DNA from 2 places in the Leuconostoc sp. DB-1 genome. Region 2 is predicted to be linked to the other one. Evidence: riboswitches for the same ligand, from Rfam matches in the RefSeq annotation. Region 2 holds a riboswitch; the other holds the start of a gene.
The links. A riboswitch is a leader RNA that binds a small molecule or an ion and turns the genes downstream of it on or off. The one in region 2 is predicted to bind lysine.

Region 1: linked by a shared signal. The riboswitch ahead of alr (alanine racemase) and the one ahead of lysA (diaminopimelate decarboxylase) in region 2 are both predicted to bind lysine.

The regions. Positions count from the first base shown of each region.
Region 1 is NZ_JABFNJ010000001.1:1,661,847-1,667,659, forward strand. It holds gene HFP47_RS08170 (YdcF family protein) at 1-15, opposite strand, end outside; partial or broken gene HFP47_RS08175 (aspartate-semialdehyde dehydrogenase) at 309-1,402, opposite strand; gene alr (alanine racemase) at 1,412-2,524, opposite strand; lysine riboswitch at 2,622-2,790, opposite strand; gene HFP47_RS08185 (NAD(P)H-hydrate epimerase) at 2,916-3,581, shown strand; gene HFP47_RS08190 (Rrf2 family transcriptional regulator) at 3,666-4,118, opposite strand; gene HFP47_RS08195 (YhgE/Pip domain-containing protein) at 4,172-5,813, opposite strand, start outside.
Region 2 is NZ_JABFNJ010000001.1:405,565-411,377, reverse strand. It holds gene HFP47_RS01975 (N-acetyldiaminopimelate deacetylase) at 1-579, opposite strand, end outside; partial or broken gene dapD (2,3,4,5-tetrahydropyridine-2,6-dicarboxylate N-acetyltransferase) at 579-1,279, opposite strand; gene lysA (diaminopimelate decarboxylase) at 1,281-2,573, opposite strand; lysine riboswitch at 2,657-2,824, opposite strand; partial or broken gene HFP47_RS01960 (fructosamine kinase family protein) at 2,911-3,752, opposite strand; gene HFP47_RS01955 (hypothetical protein) at 3,936-4,481, opposite strand; gene HFP47_RS01950 (VTT domain-containing protein) at 4,530-5,192, opposite strand; gene HFP47_RS01945 (amino acid permease) at 5,315-5,813, opposite strand, start outside.

The sequences.
Region 1 (5,813 bases), 1.3 Mb from region 2:
CGCAATATTCCCCATTTAACGAACAGCTTAGCTTCATTAATTATATGAACAACTGATATACTTGGAAACTGAATCACCTGCAGACTAATAAATAAAAAAATCACAATAATCAATACATAAAATCCCAGTCGTAAACTTGCTGGGTTGATCCTGATTTGATGCCAAAGTAGCCAAGAAAAAATACTTATAGCTAAAGTTAAAATTGTTAGAATTGCTATCATAAAGCTATTGTAACACGTTGCTTTTACACACAGTTGTGCCACCGCTTTTTGAGATATAAAAAGAGCGCTGAACGCTCTTAAAAAAATTTATGCTGTGACAAACTTATTTGCTGCGTCTTCTGGGACTCTGACCAAGTCTAAGTCAACAAGACGTTCTGCAATTTGCACTGTATTCCAAGCAGCACCTTTAAGCAGGTTATCTGAGACAACCCACATATGGAAACTATCATCATTTTCCAAATCGGGACGCACACGGCCGACGAATGTTTCGCGTTTTCCTTCGGCATTAATTGGCTGTGGGTACAACTGTTCCTTTGGATTGTCTTCCAAAACAACACCTGGGGCTTCACTCAGAATCGCTTGAATATCAGCGGCTGTCGCTCCTGATCCGGCATCCGTTTCAAAATAAACAGTCTCGCCATGACCAATAGGAACAGGTACCCGGACCGCAGTTGCTGTCACTTTAACTGCTTTAGAATTTTTATCACCGAACATAATTTTTTTAGTCTCATGAATCATCTTCCATTCTTCATGAGTGTAACCGTCTTCTTCAAAACATCTATTTGTGGCAGTAAATTATAAGCTAGGGGATAATGATGCTTAGCACTTTTAACCGGCAAAATCTCAGCATGCATTTCTTTACCAGCATTGTGGGCATCAGTTTCTGAAACTAGCTCTTGCCATGCAGATTGTCCCGCACCAGAAGCAGCTTGATAAGTTGACACGATAACACGTGTCAAACCATATTTAGCTTTAATGGGCGCTAGAGCAACAACCATTTGAATCGTTGAACAGTTAGGGTTGGCAATAATTCCTTGGTGTTGTTTCAAATCTGCTTCATTAACTTCAGGAACAATTAACGGGACATCATCATTCATTCGCCATTGGCTTGAATTATCAACAACCACAGCGCCGCGTTTCACAGCTTCGGGTGCAAATCGTGCTGAAACTGAACCACCACCGCTAGCCAAAACTAAATCAACCCCATCAAAACTTCCTGGAGTTGCTTCCTCAACAACCACGTCTGTACCTTTAAATTGAAGTGTCTTACCTGCTGAACGTGACGAAGCAAGCAATTTTATATTCTTCACGGGAATCGTTGATTGCTCTAATTGTTCAATAAGTCGTGTGCCCACAGCACCTGTTGCGCCAAGAATGGCAACACTATATTCTCTAGTCATTATCTTCTCCTAATCTACTAAAATACGATGTATTCTATCTTGTAGTCCTGTTGTGATTTCCCAGGGCGCCAAACCTGCAAACTGTGCAACGTCCTCGATTGTATTCTCTAAGTCTCCATCTTGACCAATAAAGGTTACCGTTGTACCTTCTGGATATTCACGAGGCAAACGTATCATTAACTGATCCATTGCTACTTGCCCTACAATAGGGGCGTATTGACCGTCAATAATAACCTTAAACCCCATTAATTTGCGTAGCCAACCATCCCCATAACCAATAGGAACAGTGCCTATCCACTCGTTTTGAGTTGTCGTATATTTGTGTGAATAACTAATACCTTCACCAGCAGGTAAGCGTTTAACAAAATTTACCTCGCTCCGAAGGGCCATGACGGGTTTCAGGTTACGTCCATCTGCTAGTTCACCACGAGAGGGCTCAATCCCATAAAGCACCGTTCCTACGCGGACAACCTCATGGGGAACCTCTTCTGCGTGATACATTGCAGCACCCGAATTAGCAACATGATAATACTTTGGTTTTGGCAAGTCATCCGTCAATTGATGCCAACGTGTTAATTGCTTTTGGAAGTACCTGGTATCTGATGAATCAGATTCGGCAAAGTGCGTCGATAGTCCAACATATTCAAACTTATCAGCATGATCCAAAACAAACTGTATCGCTTTCGCTAAAGTTTCACGATTTCTAAACCCAATTCTACCCATGCCAGTATCGATACCTAGTGTAACAGGTAATCGCTGTTCACCAGTTAACTGATGTTCTGCTTTCTCCAGCCAGTCCAATGAAACAACAGTTGCCATGATATGCTGGACAGCCATTAGTTCAACATACTTTACCTGTGAAATACCTAAAATTAAAATTGGTGCGGTTATGCGCTCATGCCGCAGTGCAATAGCTTCATCAAGAACAGCTACACCTAAGCCATAAATACCTCCTGCCACAGCAGCTTGAGCCATAGGAATCAAACCAAATCCATAGGCATTTGACTTAACGGTCAAAAAGACTTTGTCTGCACCTGATACATTTTTAACGGTCGTTATATTATGTTCAACAGCGCTCTTGGAAACTTCAAGACGTGTTGGACGTGTTATTGCCTCTACCATATGTTAGCCCATTCACAGATATCTATGAATGCATACCTCCTCTATTAAAAAATCCACAGCGCACAAGTAGCAGCCATGGATCCCAATTAATTGCAATCTATAACATAGCACCCCGCTTACGCGACAGTCCAACGATTTTTCACCGATTGGCCCAGCTACTTGGTGTCACAGCACCAATGCTTCGGCTACATCCCCTTTAACCTGTTTCATTGTACCTGTAAGCACTCCGCAAGCGACTAATGTCAGCAGCAACCTCTATGATTCTTAAATTGTTATTATTGTATTCTAATTTTTTTTATTTGTCAAATTCAATATTTTTACGCTTGTTTGATTGATAACACTGTCAAATCACCGTATAATGAATTTAATAACTTATGAAATGATGGGAACTATGACGCGACTTGTTACAGCTACAGAAATGCAGCAAATAGATAATTACACGATTGAGACTATTGGTATGCCACAGGATGTATTAATTGAACGGGCCGCAATGGCAGTGCTTGATGTTATCGGCGCCGGTAGATTCGATTTGAGTCATGTGTTAGTACTAGCTGGTCTTGGTAATAATGGTGCTGACGGCGTAGCAATCGCTCGTCTCTTGTACGCTCAAGGCGTAAATGTCTCATTACAATTTGTCGGAAACGTTAGCCGTGCGAAAGACAGTGTGAAACGGCAACTGGCAATCATTGAAAAGCATGGCTTAGTTCGTTCTGAAAAAAGTGACTTTAATGAGGCAACTTTAATTATTGATGCGATATTTGGAGTTGGATTGAACAACGTTCTACCTGAAGGCTTACAAAAAATGATTAAAGCGGCCAACCACATTGATAAACCTGTCATTGCTGTTGATGTTCCTACTGGTATTGATGCAACAACGGGAGAGGTACGTGGCGCTGCTCTTAAAGCTCATACTACAGTCACTTTCGGCTTCACAAAGGTTGGTTTAACGCAACAGAATGGTTGTTACCTTTCCGGAAATGTTATTTTAAAAGATGTCGGGATGCTTATTCCAGATGATTTTGAATTCAGTTTACAGGAGACGCTACCTGTTGCATAGAATATAATACTTCACAATATAAAAACAGTTTATTAATGCCAGGTTGGCATTAATAAACTGTTTTTTTAGTCAATATGTGTCACTTCATCGCCAATCAACAATTTCTTCTCCTTCTTTAGCAAACAATAACAAATCAGCAATTGATGTACGTTTTAACCGTTTCTTAAAATCTTTTTCTGCTTCATAGACAATAGATAGAACTTCTTTTGTTCCTTCAGCGACAGCAGTTTTGGCAGGAAACACGCGATCTGCCAATTGGGTAGAATGAATAAAGCTATCTTCTCCTTCAATCGCCTCATAAACATCCAATAACGTAATATCATTGGTATTACGAGCCAATTTGAAACCACCTTCCTTACTAGCGATCGCTTTTATTAAATTTGCAACAACTAATTTGCGCATTGTTTTTTTTAAGTACGATTCAGATACTTCTAAGTGTTCACTTAAAACATGACTTTTAACAGGTAAGCCATCTTTTTGCAAAGCTAACATAACCAAGACAACCAAACTTTGTTCAACTGCACTAGACATTTTCATTTATTTTTCCAACTTCATTTCTTTATGTACGCAGTCTGCCGACTGCTTTTAAATTAATGCTTAAAAGTTAACTGATTATGGTTTAATTTCATTTGGTACACAAACCATGTTAGTACCATTGATATCACTCCTAAGGATAACAATACAGTTAAGTCTGATGCAACACTGCCACCCATAGAAATTGTTTCGCGGAAGGCATGGACAGAGTAACTCATTGGCATCCATGGATGAATTGCCTCAAAAAAGCTGTTTGACAACTCAATAGGATAAGATCCTGCACTAGCACTCAGTTGTAATACCATCAAAACCAGCATAATCCCTGACCCTAGTTTACCAATTAGCACATTAAACAAGACAACAAACTGATTGAACCCAAAGGATGCTGCTAAGGCTACAACAAATGTCATCGCTGGCCGCTGCGCTTCCATGCCATCCACTAAGAAGAGTAAACCAGTCATAATCAGTGCTTGTCCAATAAAAACTGGCGCATTAATTAACTGCTTATTAGCCCACCATGTGAAACCATTTTTTGGCTTTTTAGAAACCGTCATGAAATCAAATATGGTCGTAAATGTGATCATACCAACAAATAACCCAACAGACATCATATATGGCGCCATTCCAGTTCCGTTGTTAGGAACCTTTGATAAATTAGATGATTTTTGCTTGACTGGCTGTGATAATGCTACCACATTTGATTTCTTATTGTGTATAGCTGACAATTTCACAGCACCATCAGCTAATTTATTCGCTAAAGTGGTTGCACCAGTACCTGCCTGCTGTAAGGCCTCACTAGCTTGATTTTCACCAGTAAGTAACTGTGTCGTGCCATCATTTAATTGCGAAACACTACTATTAAGTGTATCGTTTTTGGCGGCTAACTGTCCAAGTCCTGTAGTTAATTGAGATGATCCTTGCGCTAGCTGCTGAGCACCTGGTACTGCTTGGTTAGCTATTCCTTGGCTGACAGTAGTTAAGCTGTCATTTAGTGTTTTAATGGCTGTTTGCGCGCCTTGAGTGGCAACGGATCCTTGTTGACCGAGCTTCTGTAATTCTGGAATTTCTGCCTGCAACGCTTGTAATTGTGGCAGCATAGCTTTTAATGTAGTTAATTGATTTTGAATTGTAGTGGCTGCTGTTGCACTTGATTGCACATTTTCAGCCAAATCACTTAATGCTGCTTGATATTTAGCAGCAACAGTAGGATTTTCTTGTAAAAATTTTTGGAAATCAGCATCTTGAGCTAATGCTTTGAAAGCAGCTGCGTCTTTCCCAGCACCAGTTAATCCAGCTGACAGCTTTTCGGACGCTTCGTTAAGCTTTGTTGAATCAACAGTTACAGTTGGTGATTCAACCTTACTTAGTTTTTGCAAGCCCTGTGTCAATTGCGTCAATCCTGTATCAAGCTGCTTTAAATCAGCCGCCTTAGCACTTTGCTTTGTATTAATCTCGTCAGAAACCTTTTGGAGCTGTGTGGCAAGTTGTTGAGCACCTGAAGTTAACTGCTGAGCACCAGTATTAGCGGACGACACGCCATTTGTATACTGTGACAAGCCCGTTGCCAACTGTGAAGTACCAGTTTGGAGCTGCGTTGTACCATCTTGCAATTTTTTAGTACCATCTTGTAATTGTGATAAACCACTCCCAAGTTGTGTAGCACCTTTAGATCCCGATTGAAAACCTTTTTTTGAGGAT
Region 2 (5,813 bases):
ACCACCTTGCCCATGGATGTCAATTTCGAGCTCGGCCGTTCCAGCAAATAAAGTGCCCGCTAAGGTACTCAAAGTTCCAGCAGGTAAATTAGGCTGATCATGAATGCCGTAAAATTCATCAGGATGCCACTCACCTTCAAAGATTCCTAAATCAACCGCTAATTTGCCACCACTTTTTGACTCTTCAGCCGGTTGGAAAAAGACAATTAAATTGTCTTTAGGTTGATGCTCACTAAAATACTGAACTAATCCCAAAGCTAAAGACATGTGAACATCATGACCACATGCATGCATAACACCTTTATGTGTTGATTCAAATGGCAATCCAGTATCTTCTGTAACTGGTAGCGCGTCAATATCAGCACGATATCCTACCGTCCGGCTTGGGTCAGTCCCAGAAAATTTCACAAGCAATGCCGTAGGTAATTCTTCTACTTGACGTATTGTCATAAAATTAGTTTGCCAAGATTGAATCTTTTCTAACAAATAACGATGCGTTTTAAATTCCGCTAAAGCAAGTTCTGGAATTTTATGTAAGTCACGCCGATAGGTTTTCAAATCTTCTTCACTAACTGGCATTATAAGCCTCGCAATGCGTCAATTAACGCAGTCTTTTGTTGCGTCTTCGAATCAATCTCCTTAATGACTTTTGCAGGAACACCCGCAACTACTGTATTGGCTGGTACATCCTTTGTGACAATCGCTCCAGCCGCAACTACTGCGCCGTCACCGACCTGTACGCCTTCAATAACGACGGCATTAGCGCCAACTAGCACGTTATTTCCGATGCGAACAGGTTGGGCAGATGCTGGTTCAATGACACCAGCTAATACCGCGCCAGCACCAATATGAGAATTTTCACCAACAATGGCACGGCCGCCAAGTACAGCACCCATATCAATCATTGTGTTAGCACCAATCTCTGCACCAATATTAATCACTGCGCCCAACATAATCACCGCATTGTCACCAATTTCAACTTGATCGCGAATAATGGCACCTGGTTCAATGCGAGCATTAATTTCTTTTTATCAAGCAAAGGGACGGCAGAGTTACGTGAATCATTTTCAATAAATACATCTTCTGATGGTAGATTCTTAATTAACAATTCAATTTCAGACCAGTCGCCAATTAATTGTCCAAATGACTCATCTCCAAATTGTTGCACAGTATCTGGCACTTCAGTTGCCAATGTACCTTTATATGTAACTTTTACTGGGGTAATTTTTTTTGCATTTGCAATGAAATTAATTAATTTTTGTGCTTCGTTTTCAGCCATGTTATTTATCTCCTAGAGTATAATCCTGATCTAAACTGATCATGTGTTCAAAAGTTTCACGTTCAACAACGACTTGATGTTGACCATTTTCCACGAAGACAACGGCCGGTCGTGGATTTCGGTTATAATTTGAAGCCATTGCATACCCGTACGCACCTGTTGCAAGCACAGATAAAATGTCACCAGGTTTTGTCGCCGGTAATTCTTCCTGCCAAACCAATACGTCACCTGACTCACAATATTTACCAGCAATCCGCACAATTTCTTCACTTTTAGCATTTGGTTGATTGGCTAAAACCGCTTCGTAATTTGCTTGATAAAGTGCTGGACGAATATTATCTCCCATACCACCATCTACAGCCAAGTAATTTCTAATTCCTGGAATATCCTTACGCGACCCAACTGTATATAGGGTTTGTCCGGCTGGTCCGACAATCGAACGACCAGGTTCAATCCATATTTCTGGCATTGCCCAATCGTACTGTGTAGCCTTTTCTTTCAAAACACGGATAATAGCATCCGCAAACTCACTTTCTGGCAAAGGTTGATCCTCATCAGTATAACGAATACCAAATCCACCGCCAGGATTAATGACTTCTGGTTGCCATCCCCATGAGTAAGCAGTATCTGCTAATAGTGCTGCATTTTTCTCAAATCCAGTCACATCAAATATTTGAGATCCAATATGCGCATGTAAGCCACGCAAATGAAGATGGTTATCTTTTATTGCAATATCATAGGCCTGCTTCGCTTGACCTGTTTGTAAATCAAAGCCAAATTTACTATCTTGTTGACCAGTACTAATAAATTCATGAGTATGAGCTGAAATTCCTGGTGAAATACGTAGTAAAATATCTTGAATAACATTTTTTTCCGCCGTAATTTCTGACAGTAGCTGTAACTCAAGAAAATTATCAACAATAATTGTTCCCACACCATTTTCAACGGCCATCACAAGTTCATCATAACTCTTATTATTACCATTAAAACTAAGATGCTGAGTTGGAAAATCAGCTTTAATTGCTGTGTATAATTCCCCACCAGACACGACATCAGCGTGAATATTTTCTTGAGCTGCCACCTGATAAATTGCTTTAGTAGCAAAAGCTTTACCAGCATAACTCACTACATATGGGACATTTTCTTGTTCAAAGATACGCTTAAACGCTCTCATTGTCTTACGAATAAGTGTTACATCGTAAACTGCTAACGGCGTGCCATATGTCTTTGCCAGTTCGATTGTATCAACACCATCAACTGTCAGATGTTGCTTTTCATTTATTGGATACGTCATCATTTCCCCTTGAATTACACAAAAAAACCCTTTGATAGGTTCGCAAAACGGACTTATCAAAGGGCATTGTTAGCATTTTTGACAGTTTCCATAGCTCACCGCATCTCTGCGACAGTCTAATAGCTCTTAACTATTAGCCCAATCAAGGTCATTTGTAGACACCCTTGATTTCGGCGATATCCCTAAGCTTACTATCAATTGCTACAGCAACTCCGGTAAGTGTATTGTCAATCGCGACCTCTATGTGAAATAATTTTTATTCTGTCATTATTATGACTGAATCATTATTGAATGTCAAGGTTTTTTCGTCTAATTCTTTGCTAGCAATCATGTGATTTTAAAAAGACGTTAATAATTTGTTCATCCGCGGTGCATAAATATCACCAAAGCGTGTAAAGTGCATTAGTATATAATAAAACTCATACCATTTTTCACGTTTTTGCCAGCCATCATCCAATGGCCATTCTTGCATATATTGATTATAAAATGACGGACTAAAGCCGGCAAACACTCTTGAAATCGTCAAATCATATTCCCGATCACCGTAGAACACGTTAGGATCAATAAATACAGGTTTACCTTGATCGTTAAACATAAAGTTTCCTGCCCAGAAATCACCATGCAGTAGTGATGGTTGAACTGTTTGCGCGTGATTATCATTTAATATTGTTTCACGTAAATTACTATAGTGATCACCACGTTGGGTTAGCCAAAAATTATTTTTTTGCGCTTGTGCCATTAGCGGATCCAAGCGCTGTTTCACAAAGAATTCAGCCCAAGAAGATTGCCAAGTATTATTTTTAGGCACAAAATCTACTAAGTTATCACTATCAAATCCAAACTTTGGCGCTGTAGCTTGGTGCATTTTAACTAGCGACTTTGCTAATTCTTGTTGTGACCCATTTCCTTGATTAATCCACGTCAAGACTAAGTAGGCGTGCCCTTGTAACTGTCCCTGTGCTAAAACGGCCGGCACGGTCACCTCTTCCCCAAAGCCTTCAAGCCAGCAACTTCATGATCAAAAAAACTTGCTTGAGCATTTTGTTGAATCTTTAAAAAATAGCGCTGGTTATTCGAATAGATTGAAAACGCCTCGTTAATGTCGCCACCACGTACCTTTTCTAAGTCGTGTGGTTTTTCAAGTCCCAAACGAGTAACAAAATCGTTGCCTAAGTCCATATTATCCTCCAAAATTTATTATCGGAACAAAAAAACACAATTTCCATTACGAAAACTGTGTTTTTGGCAAAATAATACCCTTATTATCGACAAATTTATTCAATTGTCTCACAGGTATTATCATCTGATTGTAGTGTATCATAATATTATACAGACGTCACTACTTTGTGTACTTCTCTACTGTTAGCTGATGACTGGTAAATTGGCTGCAATTAAATCGTTAGTTACATCCACAAATTTTTCATCGTTCAAACGCAACAAACGCCAATCGTATTCCCTATCATTATCAAATTCATCAATATATGGTTCAAACTCACCTTCAGTTTGTAAAATCAGATAGCCTGCAAAAGCATCCGAAAATTCACTTTCAGTGCTAATAACACGTACTAATTGATTATTAGAAAAAAATCCGATGGCTAACTGATCATTGTTCCACTGACCTTCAAAGGCCCACTTTAAAGTAATCCAATCTGAAAGTGTTATTCCTAGGTTCAATAGATAGTCCACAGATAAACGAATGTGGATTGGATGCTTGCTGGATTGAGAGTCGATTCCTTGAGCATCCAATTGAGAAGAGAAGATGCCACTTAATGCCTCAAAATCACTCACACTGGGTACTTTTTCTTCATTTTGCCATGCTTCAACAGTTTCAACTTCAACATCTAGTGCATCAGCAATCTCTATTGTTGAAATTTTAGTTAATTCTTGTAGTTTTTTTAAGTTATTCATAGTTATAATTATACAGAAAAACCGCCATGAATGGCGGTTATTTCGACATTATTTTTTCTGTTTCTTTGCAACCATTGCTGAACGAACGACACCAATGATTGTTGGCATTAATGTGACCAACGCAATACCCAAAATAATTACAGAAAAGTGTGCTTTAACAAATGGAATATTTCCGAACATATAACCAGCACCGGTTGCAATTAAACTCCAAGAGAACGCAGCAATCAAACTATTACGTAGGAAATGTTTGTATGAAAATTGGCTGATACCAGCCACAAACGGTACAAATGTGCGGACAATCGGCATGTATCGCCCAATGATTATTGCCGCAGCACCACGCTTTTCAAAGAAAGCTTCAGCTTCTTTGATATGTTGTTCTTTAATGAAACGACCAAAGAAACGATGATGTAAAATTTTATAACCACCTGTACGACCAATCCAAAAATTGACTGAGTCACCAATAACAGCTGCTAAGAAGAATACAATCATAAATACCCAATGATTAAGTCCGGCATTTAGCCCAGCAGGCGTAGCAGCAATAGCTCCTGCAGCAAACAACAGTGAATCTCCAGGTAGAAACGGCATAATCACACTACCAGTTTCAATGAAAATTACTGCAAATAAAATCAAATACGTCCATAAACCGAACGCTTGCACAAGATTACCAATATGGACATCAATGTGCAAAATAAAATCAATTAGAAATGACATAAAGTTCCCCTAAAGTACGAATAGTAATATTTTACCACACATGTGAGCATGTCATATTAAAATATACCTTTTCATCCCTATTGCGATTTTAATTGCCTTCTAACCAGAAAAATTACGGTAACTTACTTATTTAATGCCTGTTTTGGTTGTCTCATTGAAATACAGCCAAACACGACCATCCAAATGGTAGCACCAATTGCTGGTAGACGAGATTCTGGATTAAAGAAAAGCGTAATAAATACAAAACTGAAAAACAGAATTGCCAATGGCACTAACGTCTTGGGTGCTATGACAAGAAAGCCATCAGGCATGTAACTATCTGACTTGCGATACTTCATGTAAGCGAATAATATGAGTACATAAATCATCAAAAACAAGTCCGTCGATGCGCTTGTCACAAAACTAAATGCATTTGTGATTGATGGAATAACCGAGATTAAGGCCGAAAAAGCAACCATTAATGATGTAACCAGTACAGCATTCACTGGTAATTGTGTTTTTGATGTTTTTCTAAATGGTTGTAAAAACTTGGCCTTAGATTGGAATGATAAAGCAAAGAAATTACGGCTAGCACTAAACAAAACTGAATTTAATGCTGAAGCAGCACTCGTCAATACTACG